DNA from 2 places in the Parageobacillus sp. KH3-4 genome. Region 2 is predicted to be linked to the other one. Evidence: a T-box and tRNA genes for the amino acid it is inferred to sense, from the RefSeq annotation. Region 2 holds a T-box; the other holds one or more tRNA genes.
What was found. A T-box is a leader RNA that pairs with one kind of tRNA and senses whether it is charged. The one in region 2 lies ahead of thrS (threonine--tRNA ligase), so its partner is inferred to be a tRNA-Thr.
Positions count from the first base shown of each region.

Region 1: it encodes a tRNA-Thr, which carries the amino acid that the T-box ahead of thrS (threonine--tRNA ligase) is inferred to sense. The anticodon was not compared.

Region 1 covers NZ_AP025627.1:156,726-164,696, reverse strand. The annotation lists gene cdaA (diadenylate cyclase CdaA) at 1-723, opposite strand, end outside; gene rsiW (anti-sigma-W factor RsiW) at 823-1,434, opposite strand; gene sigW (RNA polymerase sigma factor SigW) at 1,449-2,012, opposite strand; gene rocF (arginase) at 2,171-3,073, opposite strand; tRNA gene MWM02_RS00940 (tRNA-Ala) at 3,241-3,313, opposite strand; tRNA gene MWM02_RS00935 (tRNA-Gly) at 3,331-3,402, opposite strand; tRNA gene MWM02_RS00930 (tRNA-Lys) at 3,410-3,482, opposite strand; tRNA gene MWM02_RS00925 (tRNA-Gln) at 3,699-3,773, opposite strand; tRNA gene MWM02_RS00920 (tRNA-Tyr) at 3,846-3,927, opposite strand; tRNA gene MWM02_RS00915 (tRNA-Thr) at 3,937-4,009, opposite strand; tRNA gene MWM02_RS00910 (tRNA-Val) at 4,289-4,361, opposite strand; tRNA gene MWM02_RS00905 (tRNA-Glu) at 4,374-4,445, opposite strand; tRNA gene MWM02_RS00900 (tRNA-Thr) at 4,467-4,539, opposite strand; tRNA gene MWM02_RS00895 (tRNA-Asn) at 4,541-4,615, opposite strand; rRNA gene rrf (5S ribosomal RNA) at 4,766-4,882, opposite strand; rRNA gene MWM02_RS00885 (23S ribosomal RNA) at 5,017-7,951, opposite strand.
Region 2 covers NZ_AP025627.1:789,787-797,757, reverse strand. The annotation lists gene MWM02_RS04060 (aspartate aminotransferase family protein) at 1-747, shown strand, start outside; gene thrS (threonine--tRNA ligase) at 958-2,892, opposite strand; T-box leader at 2,944-3,186, opposite strand; gene ytxC (putative sporulation protein YtxC) at 3,236-4,108, opposite strand; gene dnaI (primosomal protein DnaI) at 4,213-5,148, opposite strand; gene MWM02_RS04040 (replication initiation and membrane attachment family protein) at 5,161-6,555, opposite strand; gene nrdR (transcriptional regulator NrdR) at 6,629-7,090, opposite strand; gene MWM02_RS04030 (hypothetical protein) at 7,159-7,557, opposite strand; gene speD (adenosylmethionine decarboxylase) at 7,702-7,971, opposite strand, start outside.

The sequences.
Region 1 (7,971 bases), 630 kb from region 2:
AGTCAAATCTCGGTGCAGCTCCCCGTTTTTGGTGATCGATACCGCGCCGGTCTCTTCTGATACAACGACCGTTATACTATCTGTCACTTCGCTGATCCCTAACGCAGCACGATGCCGAGTCCCGAGCTCTTTTGAAATAAATGGGCTTTCGGAAAGCGGCAAATAGCAGGCAGCCGCTGCAACATGGTTTTTCTGAATGATGACGGCCCCGTCGTGCAACGGAGTGTTAGGGATAAAAATATTAATTAATAGTTCAGAAGAAACACGGGCATTCAAAATAATGCCTGTTTCAATATAATCTCCCATTCCCGTTTCCCGTTCAATGGAAATTAACGCGCCAATCCGCCGTTTTGCCATATATTCTGTCGCTTTAATAATCGCCTCAACCATTTTCGTTTGTTCTTCGTCATCATTTGCGCTGCTTCGCGAAAACAGCCTTCCCCGCCCTAACTGCTCAAGCGCGCGCCGTAATTCCGGCTGGAAGATAATAATAAGCGCGAGAAACCCCCATGTGATTGCCCGATCCATTAACCATTGCAATGTGCTAAGGCCGAGAAAGTTACTAACGAGATGCACGAGCATAATAAGAATAATTCCTTTTAAAAGCTGGACCGCCTTCGTCCCGCGAATCATCATAATGAATTTATATATGACATACCAAACAACTAGAATATCAACGATCTTGCCTAAATAGCTTAAAATCGGGAGCTCTCCGAAAGGCATTTTCACACTTCCTTTATTATCTAATTCCAACATATTGTATTTAAACAGCTCTTTTATTATAACATATCATACAAAAAAGCCATCGAAAAAGATGGCCCTCTATTCGAACGCTTCCACAGCATCCTTTACTCGCTCCTTAATATTATACCAAATCCATTCAAATACTTGGTTAATTTCTTCCAATTCTCCTGTTACTTGCCCCGCGGAAGCTAAATATTTTTCACCATGAATGACGGTAACATTGCCCTCGACTTTCCCTTCGATCTTTATAGAACCGTTGCGAACGACGATGTCTCCTTGGACAACTTCTCCTTTCGGAACAATAACCGTATGGCCACGAATGATGACATTTTCACGTGTCGAAACAGAAAACTGTTTTTGTTCATTCCATGTGGTAAATAGGCTTCCGATCGTCAAAATAACAAATAAAGACGCGGCGGTAATGAACGGATGGTTTTGCAGCCACCTTCTCATACGAATTATCTTCTTCTCTTTCGGCAGCTTTGCCATCACACGCGCCGTAAAGTCAGAAGGAGGGATGAGGTGGGACGCATGCTGAATAAACGCCACTGTTTTCTTTAATCCATTAAAATGGTCAGCGCATGCCGAACATTGCTGCAAATGCTCCCTTAATATTTTCGCATCATGCGGCTCAATATCACCATCTAAGTAATCGTGCATAAGGTTTATAATGTTATGTGGACATTTCATGTTCTTCCCTCCTCTCATAAATGGCCCAAATGCTTTCGTAACGCTTCTCTGCCACGGTGAATTCTTGTTTTTACGGTGCCGAGCGGCAAATCCAAAATTTCGCTAATCTCCTGTAACGATAAATCTTCTATATACTTTAACACAATAACGCTGCGATACTTTTCTGGAAGTTTTTCAATCGCTTTCTGTACGGTTTCCTGTAGCTCCATGCTTTCTAATGTTTCTTCCGGAGAAGCTTCATTAGAGGAAAGCTGCGAATACATCGTAAGTCCGTCCGTGCCGCTTATCTCTTCGTCTAAATAGGCGTCGGGTTTTTTCTTCCGGATTTTATCAATTGCTAAATTGGTGGCAATTCGGTAAAGCCACGAAGAAAACTTCATGTTTGGATTATACGTATGAATATTAACATAAGCGCGAATAAATGCCTCTTGGGCGGTATCTTCCGCCTCGTGACGGTTTCCGAGCATACGGTAACATAAGCGGTATATTTTGTCTTTATAAAGGTCTACAATATCTGCATAGGCATTTTGATCCCCTTTTTTGATCGCTTTGATGCGTTTTTTCACGAATATCTCCATATAATACGATACCTCCGCACACTGCGGCTACAGTGTATTACGTTCATGCATAAAAAAAGTTTCAGGCAAGCACGTACAATTATTTTACCATATCTGCTTAATCTTTCACTAAACAAAAATAAAACAGCAGATTCTATAAAATCTGCCGTTTTCTGCCTCTACACTAACTTTTCTCCAAAAAGGGACCCTATCAATCCTACCGCGACGGAGGCAGTCTTATTGCGTTCATCTAAAATCGGATTGACTTCTACAAATTCCGCTGATGTAATTAGTTGCGCTTCTGCAAGCATTTCCATTGCCAAATGGCTTTCGCGATAAGTAAGCCCCCCGATAACCGGCGTGCCCACTCCCGGAGCATCGTGCGGATCCATCCCATCTAAATCGAGTGATAAATGCACGCCGTCCGTCTGTCCCTTCAAATAAGCAATCGTTTCTTGCATCACTGTCGTCATGCCGAGGCGATCTACTTCATGCATTGTATATACCTTAATTCCCTTGTCATGGATTAATCGCTTTTCCCCCTCATCAAGAGAGCGGACACCAATAAGAACAATATTTTCCGGTTTCACTTTTGGGCTGTAACCACCGATATTCGTCAAATGTGGATGCCCCAAGCCAAGACTCACAGCGAGCGACATCCCATGAATGTTCCCAGACGGAGAAGTTTCCGCCGTATTTAAATCGCCATGGGCATCATACCAAATAACTCCCAAATTTTGATAATGCTTTGCGACACCTGCTAATGTTCCAATGGCAATGCTATGGTCGCCGCCTAATACAAGAGGAAAGCGCCCTCTTTGGACTACATCGTCCACCATCTCGGCTAATTTTTCATTTATTTCTGCAATCGCTTTCAAATTACGTAAGTTAAGTCGTAACTCTTCATCATCAGACCGTTCCGCTTTTCCAATTGAAATATCGCCTAAATCTTCAATTTCATAATGAAGGCGTTCTAGCCTTTCGATTATTCCCGCATAACGCATGGCACTCGGTCCCATATCCACACCGCGGCGTGTCTGCCCTAAATCCATTGGCACCCCAATAATCGATATCTTCTTCATGCTGCCTCCCCTTTCCATCGTACTACTTCACTATTGTAGACGAAAATATCATATTGACTCAACTTAACAATTTTTTGAATATTTATTCTTGACAGACAAAAAATCTGAGATCAGCACAAACAAAAAACATCCCATTTCGGAATGAAACGAAATGGGATGTTAGTCAATGGAGCCTATCGGGATCGAACCGATGACCTCCTGCGTGCAAAGCAGGCGCTCTCCCAGCTGAGCTAAGGCCCCATATTTATTTGTAAAAAAGCGGAAGACGGGACTTGAACCCGCGACCCCCACCTTGGCAAGGTGGTGTTCTGCCACTGAACTACTTCCGCATGTCGATGAGCCATGGAGGATTCGAACCTCCGACCCTCTGATTAAAAGTCAGATGCTCTACCAACTGAGCTAATGGCTCATATAGCTAAATGAAGACACTCATGATTTTCGATGCCTCTTCCCCTGTCAGCAAACTCAAAGATGTTAAATGCGTTGGACAACATATCGGAATTTTCCGGCCCGTTGCCTCTTCCTCTACTAGCTATTCAAAGATGTTAAATGCGTCGAGGCAACTCGGAGCGGATCCATAGAAGCTTAGGCTCGTTGCTTCCTGCCAATTCTAACTAATGAGTGATGGCTGGGCTAGCTGGATTCGAACCAGCGCATCACGGAGTCAAAGTCCGTTGCCTTACCGCTTGGCTATAGCCCAACAATCCAGAAGTACCAACCGAAAATATTATCACACATAACATAAAAATTTATACTTGTTTAACTACGAAGATGGAGGGGGACGGATTCGAACCGCCGAACCCAAAGGGAGCGGATTTACAGTCCGCCGCGTTTGGCCACTTCGCTACCCCTCCACATTGCGATGCCGGCTGCAGGACTTGAACCCGCAACCTACTGATTACAAGTCAGTTGCTCTACCAATTGAGCTAAGCCGGCATAAAAAAGATCGACATATACGCTAAGTTCCTTTGTTTTCCTTCTTCTAGCTGATCAACGATGTTAGATAAATGGGAACGAACCCATGGATGTAATGCTTGCCTTTACCAACAAGCTTAAGGCTGACATAAAAAATTACCAAACCTTAATTATTGAACTAAGGTGGCATGAAAGGTAATGGAGCGTACTTTGACTCTCCATCTACCTTTCACTTCTAGCTAGTATTAGCGTGTCGGGGGCAACTTACAACTGCTCACAATCCAATAAAATATTATATAGTGGAGGATGACGGGATCGAACCGCCGACCCCTTGCTTGTAAGGCAAGTGCTCTCCCAGCTGAGCTAATCCTCCACAAAAAGAAAGTGACCCGTACGGGATTCGAACCCGTGTTACCGCCGTGAAAGGGCGGTGTCTTAACCACTTGACCAACGGGCCAAAAAACAAGAGAATTACAAAAGCTTCCAACCGGACTTGAACCGGTGACCTCTTCCTTACCATGGAAGTGCTCTACCAACTGAGCTATGGAAGCATGGCTCCGCAGGCAGGATTCGAACCTGCGACCGATCGGTTAACAGCCGATTGCTCTACCACTGAGCTACTGCGGAATAACAAGTTATTGGTTTATACTCTATTTTTGTTGCCTCTTCCTCTTCTAGCTAATTCAAAGAGGTCAAATGCGTCGAGGCAACTCGCAGCTTATTCGATGAAGCTTAGGCTCGTTGCTCCCCACTGAGCTACTGCGGAAGATTTAACTTGCCTAGCAACGACCTACTCTCGCAGGGGCGCTGGCCCCAACTACCATCGGCGCTGGAGAGCTTAACTTCCGTGTTCGGAATGGGAACGGGTGTTTCCTCTCCGCTATTGTCACTAGGCAAGTATTCTGACAGGTATTATTATATTTTAATCATCTCTTTTGTCAAGAGAGATTCGTTCCCTCAAAACTAGATAACCGTCCATTTGGAAGAAACCGTTTCGCTGGGCGGCTTCCTTTGCTTTTCCGTTCCGCTTGGTTAAGTCCTCGATCGATTAGTATCCGTCAGCTCCACGTGTCGCCACGCTTCCACCTCGGACCTATCGACCTCGTCATCTTCGAGGGATCTTACTCGCTTTTCGCGATGGGAAATCTCATCTTGAGGGGGGCTTCACGCTTAGATGCTTTCAGCGCTTATCCCTTCCGCACATAGCTACCCAGCGGTGCCCCTGGCGGGACAACTGGTACACCAGCGGTGCGTCCATCCCGGTCCTCTCGTACTAAGGACAGCTCCTCTCAAATTTCCTGCGCCCGCGACGGATAGGGACCGAACTGTCTCACGACGTTCTGAACCCAGCTCGCGTACCGCTTTAATGGGCGAACAGCCCAACCCTTGGGACCGACTACAGCCCCAGGATGCGATGAGCCGACATCGAGGTGCCAAACCTCCCCGTCGATGTGGACTCTTGGGGGAGATCAGCCTGTTATCCCCGGGGTAGCTTTTATCCGTTGAGCGATGGCCCTTCCATACGGAACCACCGGATCACTAAGCCCGACTTTCGTCCCTGCTCGACCTGTCCGTCTCGCAGTCAAGCTCCCTTCTGCCTTTGCACTCTCCGAATGATTTCCAACCATTCTGAGGGAACCTTTGGGCGCCTCCGTTACCTTTTGGGAGGCGACCGCCCCAGTCAAACTGCCCACCTGACACTGTCTCCCACCCCGATAAGGGGTGCGGGTTAGAATTTCAATACCGCCAGGGTGGTATCCCACCGCCGCCTCCACCGAAGCTGGCGCTCCGGCTTCCCAGGCTCCCACCTATCCTGTACAAGCGATACCAAAATTCCATATCAGGCTGCAGTAAAGCTCCACGGGGTCTTTCCGTCCTGTCGCGGGTAACCTGCATCTTCACAGGTAGTATGATTTCACCGGGTCTCTCGTTGAGACAGTGCCCAAGTCGTTACACCTTTCGTGCGGGTCGGAACTTACCCGACAAGGAATTTCGCTACCTTAGGACCGTTATAGTTACGGCCGCCGTTTACTGGGGCTTCGGTTCGCACCTTCAGCCTTGCGGCTTAAGCGCTCCCCTTAACCTTCCAGCACCGGGCAGGTGTCAGCCCCTATACTTCGCCTTTCGGCTTCGCAGAGACCTGTGTTTTTGATAAACAGTCGCTTGGGCCTTTTCACTGCGGCTCCCTCGGGCTTGAGACCCAAGAGAGCACCCCTTCTCCCGAAGTTACGGGGTCATTTTGCCGAGTTCCTTAACGAGAGTTCTCCCGCGCACCTTAGGATTCTCTCCTCGCCTACCTGTGTCGGTTTGCGGTACGGGCACCTCCCACCTCGCTAGAGGCTTTTCTTGGCAGTGTAGGATCGGGGACTTCGGGACCAAAGGTCCCTTCGCCATCACGGTTCCGCCTTATTGCCAGACGGATTTGCCTATCTGGCGGCCTAACCGCTTGGACAGGCTATTCCAGCAGCCTGCTCGCCCTACCTTCCTGCGTCCCCCCATCGCTCAAACGGTGAGGAGGTGGTACAGGAATCTCGACCTGTTGCCCATCACCTACGCCTTTCGGCCTCGGCTTAGGTCCCGACTAACCCTGAGCGGACGAACCTTCCTCAGGAACCCTTAGGCTTTCGGTGCAGAGGATTCTCACCTCTGTTTTCGCTACTCACACCGGCATTCTCACTTCTAAGCGCTCCACGAGTCCTTCCGGTCTCGCTTCGGCGCACTTAGAACGCTCCCCTACCGATGACCATCGGTCATCCCACAGCTTCGGTGGTACGTTTAGCCCCGGTACATTTTCGGCGCAGAGTCACTCGACCAGTGAGCTATTACGCACTCTTTAAATGATGGCTGCTTCTAAGCCAACATCCTGGTTGTCTGGGCAACTCCACATCCTTTTCCACTTAACGTACACTTAGGGACCTTAGCTGGTGGTCTGGGCTGTTTCCCTCTCGACTACGGATCTTATCACTCGTAGTCTGACTCCCAAGGATAAGTCGTTGGCATTCGGAGTTTGACTGAGTTCGGTAACCCGATGAGGGCCCCTAGCTCAATCAGTGCTCTACCTCCAAGACTCTTCCCTTGAGGCTAGCCCTAAAGCTATTTCGGGGAGAACCAGCTATCTCCAGGTTCGATTGGCATTTCACCCCTACCCACACCTCATCCCCGCACTTTTCAACGTGCGTGGGTTCGGGCCTCCAGTAGGTGTTACCCTACCTTCACCCTGGGCATGGGTAGATCACCTGGTTTCGGGTCTACGACGACGTACTATGCGCCCTATTCAGACTCGCTTTCGCTGCGGCTCCGTCTTTTCGACTTAACCTCGCACGTCATCGTAACTCGCCGGTTCATTCTACAAAAGGCACGCCATCACCCATCAACGGGCTCTGACTACTTGTAGGCACACGGTTTCAGGTTCTCTTTCACTCCCCTTCCGGGGTGCTTTTCACCTTTCCCTCACGGTACTGGTTCACTATCGGTCACTAGGGAGTATTTAGCCTTGGGAGATGGTCCTCCCTGCTTCCGACGGGATTCCCCGTGTCCCGTCGTACTCAGGAGCCACTCGGGAGGGAACGAAGTTTCGACTACAGGGCTGTCACCTTCTCTGGCGGGCCTTTCCAGACCGCTTCGTCTACCCCGTTCCTTTGTCACTCCCATCTGAGTGGTCCTACAACCCCAAGAGGCAAGCCTCTTGGTTTGGGCTGTTCCCGTTTCGCTCGCCGCTACTCAGGGAATCGCGGTTGCTTTCTTCTCCTCCGGGTACTGAGATGTTTCAGTTCCCCGGGTGTGCCCTCCATACCCTATGGATTCAGGTATGGATACTGCCCCATTACGGGCAGTGGGTTCCCCCATTCGGACATCTCCGGATCAACGCTTGCTTACAGCTCCCCGAAGCGTTTCGGCGTTTGCCCCGTCCTTCATCGGCTCCTAGTGCCAAGGCATCCACCGTGCGCCCTTTCTAACTTAACCATGCGAAACCCGGCTTTATC
Region 2 (7,971 bases):
ACACACAAAAGCGATATAGCAGCAGTTATTCTTGAACCAGTTCAAGGAGGATTCATTCCAGCTGAACCGGCATTTATGAAAAAACTCCGCAAGTTGACTGAAGAACTTGATATTGTGCTTATTTTCGATGAAGTAAAGACAGGTTTCCGAGTATCTCTAGGTGGGGCACAAGAAGTATATGGGGTTAAACCAGATTTAACCGCATTAGGAAAAGTGCTTGGTGGAGGATTTCCAATAGGAGCCGTCGGTGGGAAAAGGGATATCATGATGATTAGTGCACCAAATCGGGGGCGCGATCTTCTGGCTTTTGGAGAAGATAGTGATGTAAAGAAAGATCCTTTGTTTCACAGTGGTACTTACAATGGTCATCCAACCGTCTTGGCTGCAGGTTTAGCCACAATTAAAGCATTAAAACAAGACGGAGTAATGGATTTACTATTTAATAATACGAACATATTGCGACAACAATTAGAAACACTTTATCATTCTTATGGTTTTAAGATGCAAACAATTGGAATGGGAAGTATTTTCAACATAATTTTAACAGATAAGCCAATAAGAAATTACAGAGATATGTTTCACGCAGATATGACATTACGCAAAAAAATAGATTATGAGCTATTAAAGGCTGGTGTTTATATAAAACCGTTAAATCGCTATTCGATGTCTATCGTTCACGATGAAAAAGATATCGAGCGGACAATAGAAGCACACGAAATTGCTTTAAAAAACGCAACTAAATTATAACAATTAATTGACTTTATCAATTGTCAAGCAGAGAACTCAAAATAGTTGATTTTAGCAAACAACTCCTAATTATAAGAAGATCCTTATGCAGTATTACATGTCCAGCGTAAAGAACTATACATAACATAAAAAAATCTAGGGGGATATGGGAAAGGAGCGCTGAATGCATTGAAAAACCCGTGAAGCAAAACTTCACGGGTGTGTTTTTGACTATTTTCGCCGCACTTCTTCCTGTAAGGAAGCAATAAAGCCATCAAGCGCCACTGTTTCGCTTTTTTGTTCGCCGTATTTGCGGACGTTGACGGCGCCTTCTGCCATTTCCCTGTCACCGACGACAAGCATGTAAGGAATTTTTTGGATTTGTGCTTCGCGAATTTTATAACTAATTTTTTCGTCGCGTTCATCGACTTCAACGCGGAATCCTTTCGCTTGCAGCGCTTCTTTTACTTCGTATGCATAGTCGAGATGCGCCTCCGGCGATACCGGAATGACTTTCACTTGCACAGGCGCGAGCCAAGTCGGAAATGCTCCTTTATATTCTTCAATTAAGAAGGCGACGAACCGTTCCATCGTCGAAACGACGCCGCGATGGATGACAACCGGGCGATGCGGTTTGCCGTCTTCGCCGATGTATGTTAAATCGAAGCGTTCCGGCATTAAAAAGTCAAGTTGCACCGTTGACAATGTTTCGTCTTTTCCAAGCGCTGTGCGCACTTGTACGTCCAATTTCGGACCGTAAAACGCCGCTTCTCCTTCCGCTTCGTAATATTCTAACCCCAATTCATCCATCGCTTCACGCAGCATGCTTTGTGCTTTTTCCCACATTTCATCATCATCGTAATATTTTTCTTTATCGTGCGGATCGCGGTAAGAAAGGCGGAACGAATAGTCATTTAAGCCAAAATCTTTGTATACTTCCAAAATTAAGTTCACAACGCGCTTAAATTCGTCTTTAATCTGGTCCGGACGAACAAAGATATGGGCATCATTCAGCGTCATGCCCCGGACGCGCTGCAAGCCGGAAAGCGCTCCGGACATTTCGTAGCGATGCATCGTGCCGAGCTCTGCGATGCGGATCGGCAGCTCGCGGTAGCTATGAATTTTATTTTTATAAATCATCATATGATGCGGACAGTTCATTGGGCGTAGCACAAGCTGCTCATTATCCATTTCCATCGGCGGGAACATGTTATCTTTGTAATGATCCCAGTGTCCAGAAGTTTTATACAACTCGACGCTGCCGAGCACCGGCGTATAGACGTGCTGATAGCCGAGCTCAATTTCCTTATCGACAATATAGCGCTCGATAATGCGGCGAATCGTCGCCCCTTTCGGCAGCCAGAGCGGCAGGCCTTGTCCGATTTTTTGCGAAGTCATAAACAATTCAAGCTCTTTTCCTAATTTGCGATGGTCGCGCTCTTTCGCTTCCTGCAATAAACGCAGGTATTCATCCAAATCTTCTTTTTTAAAGAACGCCGTTCCATAAATGCGCTGCAGCATTTTATTTTTGCTGTCGCCGCGCCAGTATGCTCCTGAGATGTTCAGCAGCTTAAATTCTTTAATTTTCCCTGTCGACGGAACATGGACACCGCGGCAAAGATCAAAAAATTCGCCTTGTTCGTAAATGGAGATCGTTTCTCCTTCCGGGATATCGTTAATTAATTCGAGTTTTAAATTGTCGCCGATTTCCTCATAAAGACGGATCGCTTCCTCGCGGCTTACTTCTTTCCGGACGATTTCCAAGTTTTCTTTCACAATTTTCCGCATTTCTTGTTCAATTTTCGGCAAGTCTTCCGGAGTTAGCGATTCTTCCATATCGATATCGTAATAGAAGCCGTTTTCAATGACCGGACCGACGCCGAGTTTGACGTTTTTATAAAGGCGCTTAATCGCCTGTGCCATTAAATGGGCCGTGCTATGGCGCAAAATGTCAAGCGCTTCCGGCATATCTTGCGTAATGATCGAAATCGCCCCATCTTCCTGAATTGGGGTGCGCAAATCGATCAAACGATCGTTCAGTTTTCCAGCAATCGCTTTTTTCTTTAAACCCGGGCTAATCGATGCAGCGATTTGTTCCGTCGTTGTCCCTTTTGGAAACTCCTTTACCGCTCCGTCAGGAAATGTAATGCGAATCATTTCCGCCATACTCTTTTCCTCCTTTTTTTATGTTGAAAAATAAAAAAACTCCTCCCTCAACAAAGGGACGAGTTTGCTTCGCGGTTCCACCCTTCTTCCCATCGCCGGTAAAAAGGCACACTTCTCCCCAGCGATGGCTCGAATCGAATAACGGCCGTACCGTCGGCAATTACTGGACATGCGTCGTTCACTGCCGCAGCTCCGAGGTGGTAAGTGTATTTCTCGTGTTAGGAAGGTTGCAGCCGATGCCTTCCCTCTCTGGAAACCGTAAAAATACACCCTTGTCCTCATCATCACTTTTATGTATTCTCTATGTACGCTATTATAGAATGAGTGCATGAAAAAATCAAGATCATCTCTCCTGCTTTGCATCAATGGCTCGATATTTTGCAAAAGCGCTTTGTCTATAGAGCCGGATTCGTTCTTGAAATACGTTTTGAATCGTTTGAACCATGCCGTCCTCCTCATGATCGGTATATAAATAAATCATGCTGGGAGCGATAGACACGAGCGGCGCTAATAAAGAAGAATCAATATACATAGGTTGGCTGACGATCAAATTGCGGTCAATGAATTGTTTTAATTCACTCGCTGTAATTTCCCGTAACTTTTCATCAAAAAAAAGAAAAGATGGCGACTTATGGACTAAATGGATGACAGGCAATTTCGGCCGCTTTGCTGCTACGAAATCGCGCAACATTTGTACAAAATTTTGATATTCCTGCTCTAGTTTATATTCGTCAATCGCCAGTTCGACGTAGTGTTGAAGCTGCTCCATATACGATTTAAGGCGAAAGGTGACAAAGGACGAAAAGGAAAAAGAGAGACCGTCTCTTAAAAACTGACTTAGCGCGTTTGCAATCAATGTTTTGCGTGAAACGGAAGGTTGTTTTCCCGTTCGGTAATCATACCTCTCTCCATCCAGAAACGAATGGGCAAGCTGTAAAATTTGCTGCTGCTCTTCTTTATCTTGAAAATAAAACGTATTAGAAATAATCGATAACAATAGCCGGTCTTCGATAAAATGAAGAATCAATGTTGTCATTGCCGGTATCAAATCGCATGAGATCGCTTCATCGGTGTCGCCATATATGTAAATCGTGACGAGGGAATCTCCATTGTATGTTGTTCGAAAGCGCGGATGAGTCGTTTTTTTCTGCCTTTTATTCAGTAAACAAAACAACTTCTCAGCGTCATGTGCCTGTTCAAAATAAATTTCAATCAAACGTCGTTTCCCCCCTTACGAGTGAATGCTTGTTTCTATATATATGGGGGCAAACGATTGTTTAGAATAAAAAATAAAAGGATATTTCCGCTTTTGGAAACATCCTATTCAAGCCGGCGGTTTTTTCCTTTCACTTCGACCGGCTGCGCCAAATAGCGGATCCGCTCCATAATGCGCGCCGCTTTCACTTGTTCTTCTTCCCCGCGCTGCGAATATGTCAAATGGTGCGCTAGTTGCTGCAAATCAAAGTTCGATGTAAAAAATGTCGGCAAGTTTTCGAACATCCGGTATTGCAAAATAGGACCTAATAAATCGTCGCGCACCCAGCTCGACATGGATTCTGCGCCGATATCATCAAGCATCAAAATCGGCACTTTTTTGACATAATCGAGTTTTTCGTTAATCGTTTGGTCTTGCAGCGAACTTTTTAGCTCACGGAAAAACTCCGGCACATACACAATAAGAGACGGCACGTTTTTTTTCGCAAGGGCGTTGGCGATCGCGCCAAGAATATACGTTTTTCCAACGCCAAACGACCCGTATAAATAAAGTCCTTTCATTTTCTTTCCCGGCTCATACTCCGACACAAAGCGATCGGCAAGTTCAATCGCCTTCATTCGCCCCTCATCAGCAAGATCAATATCCGAAAGCGACGCTTGCAAAATCTCGCGGGGAACAAACAAACTTTGAATCAATGACTCCTGCCGCTTTCGCTCATCATATTTTACTTTTGCCGGGCAGCGTTCATACTCCACATCAATGGCTGTTCCTTTGATCACAAGGCGAGGGTGGTATCCTTTTAAAAAATTTTTGCATTGGTCCAAACTTGGGCACTGGCCGCAGTTTTTGCTTTGCTCCATAAACTCATGCAGCTTCATTAAACTGCGGTCCACCATTTCCTTTGTGATTTCCTGTTCATGTTCGCGCAAAAACGCTTGTATTTCTGGGTGTGAAAGAATTCGCCGCTTCATTTGCTCATAGTGCTGCTGAAAGCCTTTCTTGCCAAGCAGTCGATTTAACAGTTGATCGATTCGTTCCATCATTTTCACATCCTATTGTTCGTCGCGATATTTTTTTAATCGTTCTTCTAGCTCCCGCCGTTTTGCCTCAATATTCACGTTTTCATCCTTATCTTGATCATCGTTTTGACTATAATCCATATTGAGCCATTCTGGCAATAATTCTTTTCGCACCGCTTTTCTGCCTGTTCTTTTGCCCTTTTCCTTTTCCTTTGCCCAGCTTTGATATGTTTTTGCTTCTTGTTTTGCCAGCTCCATCGCTTCCTTGACTGTTTTCACATTTTTCCGCGACCAATGGCTGGCGATCTTTTCGACATACGACTTGGTCAACTTCATATCGGTGCGCAACATGACATAATAAATTAACACGTTCACCACACCAGGAAGCAATTGTTGCTGGAACATAATATCTTCAATTAGACGCAAATCGCTCATCGACGGTTCGGCCCCCCCGGATATTTCGATTAACAATTGGCGCGGGGAGATCGTTTCCAGCTGTTTCATCAGTAGTTCCTCTTTCGTTTTCGGCTCGACATTCGTCATCGTACGATATGGAAGCGGCTGCACGCGCGAACTTAAGCTAGGAGGAGAGTCGCCGCGTTCAAACTCATACCACTCATGGACGGCTTTTCGCAATGCATCGATATCAATATGGTCAGACGGATCAATCACGCTCATGACAATTTTTTGCATATCAAGCGGTCCGATGCCGTATAAAAACGCTAATTTTTTTATCGCTTCTTTTACTTTTGGCGTAATCGCCCGCTTTGGTACCATATATTTCGATAAACCGGCAAAAAACAGTTCAAAGTCAAATACATCATCGCTAAGGTCATACGTATTCTCTTTTCTGCCGATATACTCATACCCATCAACAAGCCGTAAATCTTCTTGTGTTTCTTCATTCATCTTCGCAACCATTTGCTCGACATGCACAGACGCAAATACGTCGTGAAACGCGCGAGTAACGGGAACAAATTTTGCTCGGTCAATAGACGGGGTGGAAAAAAATTGTTTCAGTTCCTGAAACTTATGCTTGCCGATACGGTTATAGAGGAAAACGTTAAGCATTCCGTCCGTAAAAAATTGTTCCGGTGTGAGCGGCGGCTGCAATTCATAAATAAATAGTTTCGGTTCTTCTCTATTTACATACGTCTTTAATAGCCCGATGCCTTCCAGTTTCAAACGTTCTTCGTAAATTTCTTTTAAATTGCATTGCATCAGCACCATCAGACTATGATGGGTCGTTTCCTTTTCAGAAAGCAGTTCCAATTCGCTCCATAACGTCATATAAAGGCTTAAGGCCCGATACCCTATTAACGGTTGATAAAGCAGTGTGAGCACTTTTCGGTCAAAGTCATGAAGCACTCCATTGCTCCGTACCGTATAGCGGTCAACAGGGATTAACTCTTTCCAATGATGTTCCATAATTCTCGACCTTCCGCACTAAGTTTTGCCGATGAAAAAAAGGGCTTGTTATCCATTTTGCCAAAAGCCCTTTTTAGCGCTGTTCTTTTTTAATTAACTCTTTTAATTCTTCAATGAAGACGTTTAAATCTTTAAATTGGCGATATACAGAAGCAAAACGGACATAGGCAACCTCATCCACTTTCGACAAACGCTCCATCACCATTTCGCCGATCGTTTCGCTTTTCACTTCCGCCGCTCCTTGATTGCGCAGTTCCCTTTCAATATCTTGCGTAATTTTTTCAAGTTCTTCTAGAGCAACCGGACGTTTCTCGCACGCTTTAATTAAACCGCGTAAAATTTTATCGCGGCTAAATTCTTCGCGCGTTCCTTGTTTTTTCACAACAATCAGCGGCATTTCTTCAACTTTTTCAAACGTTGTAAAGCGATAGTGGCATTGTTCGCATTCCCGTCTGCGGCGAATGGAACGTCCTTCATCCACCGGGCGCGAATCAAGGACCCTTGTACCGTGATGCTGGCATGATGGGCATCTCATATAACCAACTCCGTTTTTATTCTTACCTTTATGATAACGAAACAAATGATAGCGGGCAAGTTGTTTCATTATGCGTTTATTCCAGATCCAATATACGGAAGGTGTTGATCTAATTTGCGATACAAATCGATGATGATATTTCGGCTCTTCCCAAAGTCAAATGGCAAAAACGTTGTTTCTGTCGTCACAGAAAAATCTACCGCGGTTTCCAATGGACGAACAGAGATAACGGTAGCGACAATAAACACTTTTCTCCCCCGGCGGGTCGTCGCGCTGAACTCTCCTCTTTCTTCTGAAATAGATAATAATTCATAGTCTGGCGAAGAAGTGAACAATTCTTTTACCGCCTTGATCACCATAGCGTTTGTCGCTTTATAGTAATGACTCCGCAGCGCTTCGTCCTCATGATTTTCTCTCGTTTCACAATGATTGGTCAGCGCATATTTCCACTTTTTCCAAACGCTCATTATTACTTCCCCTTGTCCACTATGTTTTTATTTATATCAATTATCATATCATCATTTTTTCCATAGATGTATACTAAACAAATATGGAACAAGTAAAAAAAGAGGTGCGCCATTTAGCACCTCTTTTGCTTTCATTCGTTATGATTATAATGCTTGCGCTTTTTTCACTTCAATCGGACGCATGCCACGAGGAAGTTCAATCGTTTCGCGTGTTTGTGCTCCAAGTTTATCGGCGATATAATCCGCCGCGATTGTCGGATCTAAATGTCCGCATGTGTAAACATCGATGCTTGCATAGCCGTGTTCTGGAAACGTATGAATCGTCAAGTGCGATTCCGAGATAATGACAACTCCGCTAACTCCTTGCGGCGCAAACTTGTGGAATGCTACTTCGCGAATTTCCGCTCCAGATTT